3 regions of the Neobacillus sp. NPDC093127 genome follow, and region 3 is predicted to be linked to each of the others. Evidence: riboswitches for the same ligand, from Rfam matches in the RefSeq annotation. Region 3 holds a riboswitch; each other region holds the start of a gene.
The links. A riboswitch is a leader RNA that binds a small molecule or an ion and turns the genes downstream of it on or off. The one in region 3 is predicted to bind S-adenosylmethionine.

Region 1 (4,175 bases), on a different contig from region 3:
CAGCATTTTTGATGAACTCGATTCCAGCAACTTGAATTTTATTACCAGCTAGAACCTTTTTATATTTTTCTAAAATTTCGTCCTCAAAACCTTCAATGATTTGAAACTTAGGCTTCTCTTCTACTTTTTCTCCTACCGGGCAGAATAAATCGCCAATTTGGCATGCGTCCGCTGGGCAAAGTTCAAATCCTTCCGAAGTATCAACCTTAACGGCATAAACAAAGTTTCCTCCTACAAACTCACAACGGGTTATGTAGCTTTCAGGAGATTGAATGTATTCTTGAATAAGGGTAATTCCATCGACCGGTTCTTCGAAAGAAGGTCCTTCCACATAAGCTTTTAGAGCTTCTATACTATGGAATAATTGAACTCCTAAGCCTTTACCGGCGCGGTTATGCTTCGTAATAAAGGACTGTCCTTCAAAGCTTTTAGCTGCCTGTAAAATGTTTTGTGTTCCAACCGCTGCAATTGTTTTTGGAGTCTTAACACCATACTTGTTTAACTCTAAATATTGTAAAACCTTACTTACCTCTAGCTTTAGAGCACTCGTTCCATTTAACACCGTACGTCCATGTGCTTCAAGCCAAGCCAATACTTGCCCAGAAAATTCAGCTGCAAAACGATGATCACGTGTATGAGAAGATGCACTCATTCGGCTATAGAAGATTCCTTCTGGCGGCTCTTTTGATAAATCTAGCGTTCCTTCGTCCAAATGCCATTCTTCATAAGGAACACCAAGTTCCGCTAACCTTTTTGTTAAATGAACTGTCCACTCACTATTTTCATGTATCACATATACCTTGCTCATCATTATGTCCCCTCACTAGTTCTTTATTAAACTACGTTTTTGTTCAACTAACGGTATAACCTGCTTTGCAAAGCGTTCCATTTCCTCTAATTGAGGTGAAAATTGCAATAGCAATAAATCTATGCCAGCTTCTTCATATTGTAAAATTCGATCTGCAATTTGCTCAGGTGTTCCTACTAAGTTCGGTCGCAGGCCGCGATTGGATACAGAGTAATCCTGTAATTGGATTTGTTGCTCTAATTGTGATTTAGTAGTGAAATCTTTAAAGCCAGCATATCCGCTAGTGTCTTTCACAGTCGTGATTTTTTCAAGCTCAGCCAGAGCCTCTTCTTCTGTATCACGGCAAATAACATAAGCAGCCATGCCAAATGAACTAAATGGCGCACTGCCAGTTTGTTCACGGCGTGCCCTCATATCGGTTATTTTTTGATCAATCTCTTCAACTGTACCACCGTGCATAACATAAGCATCACATTTTTCCGCTATGGTTTGCTTACCTTTTTCACTTTCACCGCCTGCATAAAGAATCGGGTTTGGTCCTTGAACAGGTTTCGGTGCAAGCTTCGCATCCTTTAATTCGTAATATTGACCAGAATAATTGAAGGTTTCTTCTGTCCATAAACCTTTTAGTACATCAATAAACTCTTCGGTACGAGCGTAACGCTCATCATGTTCTGTAAAAATACCCCCATATTGACGTGCTTCTTCTGCCCACCAAGCAGAAACAACGTTAAGAGTAAAACGCCCATTACTGATTTGATCAATATTTGCTGCCATTTTGGCCGCTACAGCAGGATTATGAAAACCAGGGCGAATCGCAGTCATAATTTCAATTTTTTCCGTCACTGCTGCAAGGGCTGCTGCTGTAGACCAAGCTTCAAGTGAGTCATGCTCCGGTCCTTTTATATCATTTAAATATAATTCAGCTATTAAGGTAGTTGAGTATCCCCATTTTTCAGCAGATTGTATTACTTTCTTTGCATAATCAAAGGTAGGCGGCATATTTTCATTCTCCACATTACGTAACCAGCCTCCAAAAATCGGTAACCAAAAACCATATTTCATTTGTATTCTCTCCTCTACTATTCTAATTCTATAGTTTTCCTATTATTTAAGTTGGATTTATGTATAAATTAAAAACTCTCCTCCTAAGAAGAGAGTTTTATTACCCTCTTCTCATCTTTCAAGCAGTGTGCTTGATGGAATTGGCACAGTATTCATAAGAACCTGCTGCCGAGGCTTCAAAGGGCCAGTCCCTCCACCTCTCTGGATAAGAAGAAAAATGTACATTCAATTTTTTAATTAACTAAAGTGATAATAGTTTAAATTTATCAAATTGTCAATCAAATATTTCTAAACTCTAAATAACTACTTATAGACACGGAAAGGTTTTAAAGTTTAGTTCGGTTGCTAAATGTTTTTCATCAAATGAAAATGGAAATGCGTTCTCCCTTTGACAATCTTGAACTAGGTTTAATGACTTGTTCATTTAATTGAATCGTTCCTTTTTCAATCTTTCCTATGATCTGTGATCGACTCCAATCCTCAATTTGGTTTGCAAGCACTTTATCAATTCGATGTTTTCCTATCACATCATCTAGTACAATGTGTATCACCTTTACTCCTTGTTCTGCTAAGCTGGTTATTGGTATGGCTGACATAATTGAATATTCTTCTTTCTGCTCCTCAATTTCAGCAACATGCTCAGAGAACGTTTTATAAATAGCTAACTTTTTGTTCCACGTATGATTTTTTTCGCATTTATAAATCGCATATTTGTATATGCTTTTTCCGTTTGCGTTATGCCTTCGCACATTGGTGTCCGTAAAAACTGATAATCTGCCACACATTTTGCAGTGCTTCTTTACAGCTCGTTCTGGTATTTGAGAAAGTTTCCAGTGGAATGCTATATTTAACATTAATCCTTCACCTCTTAATAAGATAAAGGAACGCAAGCATCTATTTGGATATCTTGCAGCGAGGTATAAAATTAAATTGAAAAAATTAAAAAGGAGATCCTACACAAGGACCTCCTTTCGCATCGAGACTACAGGGTTGCTTGGTTCCTTTGTAATGAGAAAAATGGGCATACTACCCCCTGAGAAAAAAACATTGTTTTTTGAGGGTGATGCTATCCAATTTATTGATCATTACAAAGTAAATTTTGGCATACGTGTTCTCCTGTATCCTTTCTATCCAAATAGAGTTATTCTCATTTTACCGCATAATTACATTTAAATGCAAACGTTTACTTTCTTCTATCCCAAGTAACTCCTCAAAATCCCATTAGTCAGCCCTCATTATCTTATCTCACTATTCTGCTTCGATAGTACAAAAAGGAAAAAGACCGCCGCAGCGACCTTCAACCTAAACTAACGACCCGATAGTTTAAGAAAAAATCTTTAAAGTTGGATATCTAAATCATTTAAAGTCCCATTCAATAATTATCTGATTTTCTCCGCCAACTCTAAAATAATTCCCTCTGGACCACGAACGTAGCATAGCTTATAACTTTCTTCATATTGCTGTATCTCACTAAAGACTTCTGTGCCCTTCTTTTTCAATTTTGCAACAATAGCTTCAATATCTTCAACAGCAAAGCAAATATGTCGGATACCCAGCGTATTTGCAAAAGGTTGCTGAATATCTTTTTCATCTGACGGCGTATAAAATTTGACTAGCTCTATCCATGCCTGACCATCTGGCATCCCCAATCCTACACATGCCGTTTTAACATCATTAAGCCCAACTATTCTGTCCAACTGTTCTCCATCCAATTCCCATTCCGCTTGCACTTCAAGTCCTAAATCAAGAAAAAACGCTTTAGCCTCTGAAATATTATTTACGTTTATACTCACATGATCTATTCTATTGATCTTCATATCTCATACCTCCTATGTTCCTGTTATTTCAATACCTGTATTCGTTTAAGGTTTGTTTGTAATTTTAATTCGCTTAAAACAGAAAATATCCTTCTTCAACTAAACTGCCCCAGCTTAAGTAAAATCCTTCACATTCTCTTCTGTTCCGCTCATAAACCTTTTAAAAAGTTGTGCATCTTGTTCCCCCTCGCTTTTGCATTTGAAATAGTGGAGTACATAATTCGCAAAAAATCTGCCGATAAACTTATCGGCAGAACAAAATGTCCGTTACCATATTTTTCTCATTTTTAGTCACACTTATAGACACACTCTACATAATAAAAAGTCACACTTTTTAAACCAAATCGGGAAGACAAGGGATGATAATTTTCTCACTGTAATCTTCAACAATAGCGCCCGATTGCGCATCTCTCTCTAGTTTACATTTTTCTAAAGCTGTAGTGGCATCTTCAGCAATAAATTTAATGCTACCTTCAGGGGCGTTT
Region 2 (4,175 bases), on a different contig from region 3:
ATATAAAGCTCCGAAGTTTTGCCAATATAAATTTTGGGGTAGATTTGTTCATCATGTACCTCATCTTCTTTTAATAGTTCTTCGAATAGCTTCTCCCCAGGTCTTATCCCGGTAAAATCGATCCCGATTTCATCAACAGAATTTCCGGATAATTTGATTAAATTCTTGGCAAGGTCAACAATTTTCACCGGTTCTCCCATATCTAACACAAAGATTTCCCCGCCTTTGGCAAGGGCACCAGCCTGGATGACAAGTCCAGACGCTTCTGGAATCGTCATGAAGTAACGGACCATATCAGGATGGGTAACAGTAACAGGACCCCCCTTTTCTATTTGCCTTTTAAATAAGGGAATCACACTTCCGCTGCTTCCTAGGACATTGCCAAAACGAACGGCGACAAATTTGGTATTGCTTCTTCTATCCTCTGATTGAATGATCATTTCTGCCAGCCTTTTCGTGGCTCCCATTACGCTCGTTGGATTAACAGCTTTATCAGTCGAAATCATCACGAATGTTTTAACTCCATTCAAGCTGGCTGCATTTGCTGCATTGATGGTCCCAATCACATTATTCTTCACTGCCTCTTCAGGGTTGTGTTCCATCAGTGGGACGTGCTTATGTGCAGCCGCATGATAGACAACATCCGGTCGATAGATTCTCATCACTGCTGCCATTTTAGCGGCATCTTGTAAGTCGGCAATTTCCGTTATAAATTCAATCGTTGATTCTCCGAAGCATTCCTTTAGTTCCATTTCAATCGAATAAATACTATTCTCACCATGTCCTAATAGAATCAATTGTTCAGGTGAAAAAATAGCAACCTGTCGGCAAATTTCCGAACCAATCGATCCTCCCGCACCGGTTACCAACACCTTTTTTCCCGTAATGTATTTTGATATCGCGGCAATATCCAAATGGATGGGTTCCCTGCCTAAAAGATCCTCCACTTGGACATCACGAAACTGACTAACAGATATCCGTCCTGTTACTAAATCCTCAAGCATCGGGAGTATTTGCGTTTTTGCAGAAGTCTTTGCACATTCTTGAAAAATAATATTTAACTCTTTTCTACTTAAAGAAGGGATGGCAATAATAATGTTCTCGATTTGCAAATCTTGAACTTTCTCTTCTATCGTACTTACCCCGCCGAGGACCGGGATTCCTAAAATATCTAATTTTTGTTTATTCATATCATCATCAATAAATCCTACAGGAAGAAGATGGGCCTCTTGACTTTTTAACAGCTGCCTGGCCACCATTGCTCCAGCTGAACCAGCCCCAACAATGAGTGTTCTTTTTTTATTCTGATTTCTTTTCATAAAGGAATCGCGGTACACCCTCCAGCAAAACCGAGAACCGCCAATTAACAAGATATTAACTGACCACGTTACCCCCAGAAGCCTAAAGGGGATCTCATGGAGGAGCAGCTGCGTCAATAATCCTGTCAAAAGTATGGAAGATGTCACAATTTTAACGATAATTACTAATTCTCCGACACTAGCATACTCCCACGCCTTTTTATACAGCTTAAAAACTAACGAAAAAAAGTGATGGCTAGTCAAGATGGATAGCGTGAGGACCATCATTGGAACATGAAAGACATAAGAAGCATCGACCAAGAACCTGCTGATAAAAATGGCTGATGTGACAATACAAGAATCTACCAAAAAGAACATAGACATCCTTTGCCGATAGGTCATTTTCTCGCTCCTTTAATTTCTATTAATGATAAAAAGATTAAAAGCTTTGATTATAGCGGCTTTCTTAGCCATTATCATCAAAACCATTAATCAATTGGTTTGGGGCATCTAACCCCTCCTCACATCACACTCTTGACGACTAGCGTCTAAGGTTATAAACCCACAGTATGACCGAGTGCCTTCATTGATAGCGGTAAGAAGGCGTCACCAAAATTATATTTTAAAGAACGCATTGTCCTTCATAAAGAACAAGCAAGCAAAAAAAGATTGCCTTTACCAGGAATAATTTTGCATGAATAACTAAGCCGATAATCTGTATACCCTTATATTAATTCTTTATATAGAACAAGTCAATTCATTATTATTATTACATTTCAATAATTATTAATGGATTAAGTTTTTAAAAAATCTGTGTCATCCTTGAATTTTAGCGAAGTAATTGGATGTATGTTTCCTCTATATAATATTTACGCACTAGCAAAATATATCTGTTTATTAAAATTTATCTTAACCCAATAAATTAATTCTTTAAAAAGAACGATTTGTGGTTTATAATATCAGTAATGTGACATAGTTTCATTAAATTTATTCGAGTATTCTGCAACTGATCCTTATGCAATCATTTATACATACACATTAAAATTTGTTTAAAAGGAGAAGCCTATGATTGGAACACGAATTAAAGAAGTACGAGAGCAAAAGGGATATACCCTTACAGAACTTGCTGACCTTGCCAATGTCTCTAAATCTTATTTAAGCAACATCGAGCGGAGTCTTAATAAAAATCCATCTATTCATTTTCTAATGAAGATTGCCAAACCATTACATGTTTCAATTGAATATTTATTGACTGGAATCAATCAATTAGAATCACAGTGGAATGCAAACGGGAAGGAACTTCTGGACAAAGAGTGGCAGGGAATAATCGAAAAGGCTATTATCGAAGGAATGAATAAAGAAGATTTTATCGAATATATAAATTTTATTAAATTTAAAAACTGGGAAAAAAACAATAAGTTTGATTAAAACAGATTGACACACCGCTTTCAATGTAGTAAATTTTATAAATAATCTAAATAAATGATTTCTTATCAAGAGAGGTTGAGGGAATGGCCCTGCGACGCCTCAGCAACCATCAATGGCTTGTCCATTGAAAAGGTGCTAAGTCCTGCAAATTAGTTTGCTAATTTGCGAGATAAGAAGAATGACTTTTTTGTAGTATTTACAAAAGCCTTCTTCTTATAGAAGGCTTTTTCTATTGGAAAAGCGGAGTCGCTCGCGATTAACCATTCCCATCATTAAAGGAGAGTGCATCCATGTACAAAATTGAAACGAAACTTGCCCAAATTGGAAATCGCAGTGAAACTGTGACTGGAACGGTGAATCCGCCGATATATTTTTCAACAGCCTATCGCCACGCGGGAATTGGGCAATCGACTGGCTTTGATTATATTCGGACTGGAAACCCTACAAGACAAATTCTTGAAAAGGCAATTGCTGATTTAGAAAACGGTGAACAAGGATTTGCCTGCAGTTCAGGTATGGCTGCCATTTTCACGGTGCTTTCTTTGTTCCAATCTGGTGATGAATGGTTAGTGAGCGAAGATTTATATGGCGGCACCTATCGTTTGTTAGAACAAGGTTTTAAGAAGTGGGGCTTAAAGACGCAATATGTGAATACCTGTTGTCCGGAAGAGGTCGAACGGAGAATTACCCCTTCCACAAAGGCCATCTTTCTAGAGACCCCCACAAATCCCCTGATGCAGCAGGCAGATATTGCCGCGATCTCAGAAATTGCTAAGAGGCGCGGTGCTTTGCTGATCGTAGACAACACCTTTTATACTCCGTTATTGCAGCAGCCCATCCTGCTTGGAGCCGATATTGTCATCCATAGCGCAACAAAATATTTAGGCGGCCATAATGATGTGCTGGCGGGCCTTATCGTTGCCAAAGGAAAAGAGATTTGTGAAGGTTTAGCCCTTCATCATAACGGGGCCGGCGGTGTGTTAAGTCCGTTTGATGCTTGGGTGTTAATGCGCGGGATGAAAACATTAGCGCTTCGGATGGAACGCCATGAGAAAAATGCAAAGGCGGTTGTCGAATACCTTTCCAACCATGAAAGTGTTGCAGATGTTCTTTATCCTGGTAAGGGAGGAATGGTGTCATTCCGATTGAAAGAAGAAGCTTGGGTAAATCCATTTCTTCAAAATATCGCTCTGATAACTTTTGCTGAAAGCCTTGGCGGCACGGAGAGTTTGATTACCTATCCGGCAACGCAAACCCATGCCGATATTCCTGAAGAAATTCGCCTTCAGCAAGGAGTCGACAATTGTTTATTACGTTTTTCCGTTGGAATCGAGGATGCCGGTGATTTAATCCAAGATCTGGATCTTGCTTTTGCTAAAATGAAAGAAGGGGTGATTGCCTAATGGCACGTGTTGAATATAGCTTTCAAACAAAACTCCTTCATAATCA
Region 3 (4,175 bases):
CGCCAAAGTTTCCAAAGCCAATCCCCGGTGCCACCATGATATGTGCTTGTTCAAGAAGCATGGTTGAAAATTCCTCAGATGTATATCCATCCGGAACCTTAAGCCAGGCAAAAAATGAGCCTTTTGGGGCGGTGACATTCCAACCGAGCGATTGAAGGCCAGTAATTAACACATTTCGCCTCCGTTCATACAGTTCATTAAGTTCGTTTACACAATCCTGGGGACCCGTTAATGCAACGGCAGCCGCCTCCTGTACCGCTCCAAATAAACTGACGTATAGATGGTCCTGCAAAAGTTCAATTGCGGAAATGACAGTTTCATTCCCCACTGCAAATCCAACTCGCCAGCCCGCCATATTATAGGTTTTCGACAGCGTGTAGATTTCAATTCCCACTTCCTTCGCTCCATCTGCTTGTAAAAAGCTAACCGGTTTTACACCGTCAAAGCCAATCGCACCGTAAGCAAAATCATGGACGACGCAAATATCATTTTCATTGGCCAATTTGACAGTCTCCGTAAAAAACTCCATACTCGCGGTTGCTCCGGTAGGATTATTCGGGTAATTGAGAAACATTAATTTTGCTTTTGATAAAGCAGCCGAATCCAGTTCTTGATAATTCGGTAAGAAACCATTTTCCGCTCTTAAAGGCATCGTAACCATTTCCGCCTGTGCAAGGGCAATGCCTGACCAATAATCAGGATAACCCGGGTCGGGAACGAGGATGGTATCGCCTGGGTTTAATAAACACTGAGGAATCTCGACCAGCCCCGCTTTACCGCCAAATAAAATCGCCACTTCTTTGTTTGCATCAATGGTCACACCATATTCTCTTAAATAAAAATCTGCAGCAGCTTGTTTTAAGTAACCAAATCCTTGAAAGGGCGAATATTTATGGTTGAGCGGATTGGCCGCGGCTTCCTGAAGCTTTGCGACAATATGCGGCGGTGTTGGCTGATCTGGATTGCCTTGTCCTAAGTTAATCACATCATGGCCCGCGGCTATATATTCTCCCACTTTTTTAACAAGACCTGCAAAAAATTGTTTTGGTAGACTTTTCAATAGTTCCGATGACTGAAATTGCTTCATCGTTCTCACCTGCTTTTTTATTTTCAAATTATTGTTGAATTTCTAGTGACAAATGTTATAACTTTTATACTAGCTTGTAAAGAGAAAATTTCAAAAGAGGTGAAGATTCATGAAATTAAAGATTCCCTGTTCTTATCTTTTGGACGGATTGGCTTGTGGCTATAATAAAAAATATTGACACCAATTGCATAATCTTGGTATAGTTTTTATCAGATTGAAAAAAACTGAAAACTTTATTTACTCTTATCATGAGCTGGCTGAGGGATTGGCCCTTTGAAGCCCAGCAACCGACCGGAAAACCATTATGAAATGGGGCGCCTATTCGCGCCGGGGAAAACCCCCTAACAGGCACGGTGCTAATTCCAACAGAAGGATTGTCTTTCTGAGAGATAAGAGGTGCGAAGAGTAACCGTCTTCTAGCCTCTTTCAGATGAGAAAGAGGCTTTTTTAGTGCAGAAATTAGCACAGATAAGCCTCCACTAATTAGGAGGATTTATAGAAATGAGTCTATTAAAGCAAACAACTTATCAGCCATTAACCGAAACTACCGCCACAGAGATAGCCTTAGCATTAAACCTTTTTTCTGATAACACTAAACTTTCCTGTAAGGAGATTGGTGATGGGAATCTTAATTTAGTTTTTCATATTGTCGACGAAAAGAACGGAAAAGGCGTAATCATCAAACAAGCTCTTCCATATGCCAAAGTTGTAGGCGAAAGCTGGCCATTGACACTTAAAAGGGCAAAGATTGAAGCAGATGCCTTGAAAATATTCGGTTCTATTGCTCCAAATTATGTTCCAGAGGTTTACTATACTAATGATGTACTGGCCGTGACTGTCATGGAAGACCTCTCCCATCTTTTGATTGCGAGAAAGGGATTTATTAAAGGGGAAACCTACCCGCTTCTTTCCCAGCATCTGGGTGAATATCTGGCGAGAACACTCTTTTTCACATCCGATTATGGATTAAGTCCATCTGTAAAAAAAGAACAGGTTCAGCAGTTTATCAATCCTGAGCTTTGCAAAATCACCGAGGATTTAATTTTCACCGATCCATTCTTTGATGCAGAGACCAACGATTTCGAGGCTGGCTTGCGTAGTACAGTTGAGGCACTTTGGAAAGATGAGGAACTGAAATTTCATGTGAACGTATTGAAGAAAAGTTTTTTAACAGAAGCAGAAGTTCTCCTTCACGGAGATTTGCATACAGGAAGTGTTTTTGCCAATGATTCGGAAACAAAAGTTATTGACCCCGAATTTGCGTTTTATGGTCCCGCCGGATTTGATATTGGCCAGATATTTGCGAATCTCCTTTTCCAAGTCCTAGTGAACGAGCAAAAACAAGCTCTCTTTATCAATCATCTTGAAACAGTGTGGAATGTATTTGAAGAACAATTCACACGCCTTTGGAACACTGAAAATAAGGAACATTTAGCACTATCATCCGTATTCTTACACTACAATTTAGCTAAGTTTTTCGAGGATGCTCTTGGTTTTGCTGGCTGTGAGCTAATTCGGAGAACCATTGGACTCGCACATGTTGCCGATTTAGATAGTATTAATGAGGAGCAAACCAGATTAGCTGCCAAACGTAAAACGTTGGAGCTTGGAGGAATCCTTATCAAACAAAGGAAAGAAATCAAGAATTTTGGAGCTTTTATTGGTACGGTTAAAGGATTCCTTTAATCGAAAAAGCAATCCGATGTTATTCGGATTGCTTTTTTACTTTGGTATTGCAACATTGTTATCGTCAATTGGAAGGGTGATCCGAAAAATCGTCCCTTTTCCTTCTTCACTTTCAACGATTATGGTTCCTTTATGTTCTGCAATAATGCGAAAGCTTACCATTAATCCAAGGCCAGTACCTGAGTCCTTAGTTGTATAAAATGGTTCACCAAGCTTATTTATGATTTCTTTCGGTATTCCGCATCCTTCATCCTCAATCGAGATACTCATTCGATCCGCAAGTTTCTTAATAGTAATGGTTATATTCCCGCCTTCTGGCATAACCTCAATGGCATTTTTAATTAAATTAATAAAGACTTTTTTCAACTGATTTGGTTCGCAAAAAATAGGTGGAAGCTGTTCATTATAGTTCGTAACAAATTGAACATTGTGAAGGACCGCTTGTGCAGTGAGCAAGTCGACAGTCTCCTTCATGATTTGAGTTATTTCCTTCTCTTCATACCTAGTTGCTTGCGGTTTAGCAAGAATCAAAAATTCATTGATAATCGAATCAATTCGCTGAAGCTCCGAGGTAATAACCTGATAATACATCGAATGCTCTTTCATGATACTGCCTTCAAGTAATTGGATGAAACCTTTTAAGGCTGTCATCGGATTGCGAATTTCATGGGCAATTCCTGCCGCTAGTTCGCCAATCACATTTAAGGTATCTGATTTTCGCAGATGCTCCTGCATTTCCATCTTTTCCGATATATCCTTAAAAACGGTAAAATTCAACCCCTCAACGATTTCCGCTTTTGAGGAATATTCAAAGTACCTTTTTTTTCCACCTTCTTTTTCTACCATGATTATAGAGGTACTATGCCCATCATTGAGAACCTGTTCAAAATGTTTTATTATTTCCTGTATATTGCTTTCATGATGGGTATATAAGTCGTATAACCGCAGTCCGATTAATCTTTCCTTTGGGAGGCTAAGCATTTTTTCACCAGCCAAATTAATATCAACGATATGATGCTGATTATCCCATAAAATAAGGCCATCGATGGAATCTTCAAAAATCCGTCTGTACCTTTGTTCGCTCTTCTGCAAATCAGTTTCCATCTTCCGCATTTCACTAATTTTAAGAGGTAAAGCGTTTTCCTGTTTGATCTGCTTCTCCACTTATAGCCACCCCGCGAACATAAATAATCGTCCAATAAATAGGATTATAAGTCATATATTCTACATCGAACAAGAAAAATCCTTTTCGCACGTTAAGCAAATTTTTAATGACCATGACCGTAAAAAAACGCAAAGCACTTGTGTGCTTTACGTTTTTGCATTACCTATAACATAGGATTTTCATGCTTCGCTTTTAGACGCTGCCATCTTTTTTCTACTTCTGCTTCAAACTCTTCTA

Region 1: another riboswitch for S-adenosylmethionine. It lies ahead of ACIQCO_RS18265 (LLM class flavin-dependent oxidoreductase); the one in region 3 lies ahead of mtnK (S-methyl-5-thioribose kinase).
Region 2: another riboswitch for S-adenosylmethionine. It lies ahead of ACIQCO_RS04865 (methionine biosynthesis PLP-dependent protein); the one in region 3 lies ahead of mtnK (S-methyl-5-thioribose kinase).

Annotation. Positions count from the first base shown of each region.
Region 1 is NZ_JBIVOP010000014.1:13,858-18,032, forward strand. Features, by position in the region: gene ACIQCO_RS18260 (ATP-grasp domain-containing protein) at 1-808, opposite strand, end outside; gene ACIQCO_RS18265 (LLM class flavin-dependent oxidoreductase) at 824-1,873, opposite strand; SAM riboswitch class I at 1,982-2,085, opposite strand; gene ACIQCO_RS18270 (S4 domain-containing protein) at 2,233-2,727, opposite strand; gene ACIQCO_RS18275 (VOC family protein) at 3,253-3,690, opposite strand; gene ACIQCO_RS18280 (hypothetical protein) at 4,025-4,175, opposite strand, start outside.
Region 2 is NZ_JBIVOP010000002.1:338,735-342,909, reverse strand. Features, by position in the region: gene ACIQCO_RS04875 (polysaccharide biosynthesis protein) at 1-1,700, opposite strand, end outside; gene ACIQCO_RS04870 (helix-turn-helix domain-containing protein) at 2,364-2,726, shown strand; SAM riboswitch class I at 2,786-2,902, shown strand; gene ACIQCO_RS04865 (methionine biosynthesis PLP-dependent protein) at 3,017-4,129, shown strand; gene metC (cystathionine beta-lyase) at 4,129-4,175, shown strand, end outside.
Region 3 is NZ_JBIVOP010000001.1:623,370-627,544, forward strand. Features, by position in the region: gene ACIQCO_RS03110 (pyridoxal phosphate-dependent aminotransferase) at 1-1,087, opposite strand, end outside; SAM riboswitch class I at 1,328-1,483, shown strand; gene mtnK (S-methyl-5-thioribose kinase) at 1,589-2,773, shown strand; gene ACIQCO_RS03120 (ATP-binding protein) at 2,810-3,937, opposite strand; gene ACIQCO_RS03125 (thiamine pyrophosphate-dependent enzyme) at 4,102-4,175, opposite strand, start outside.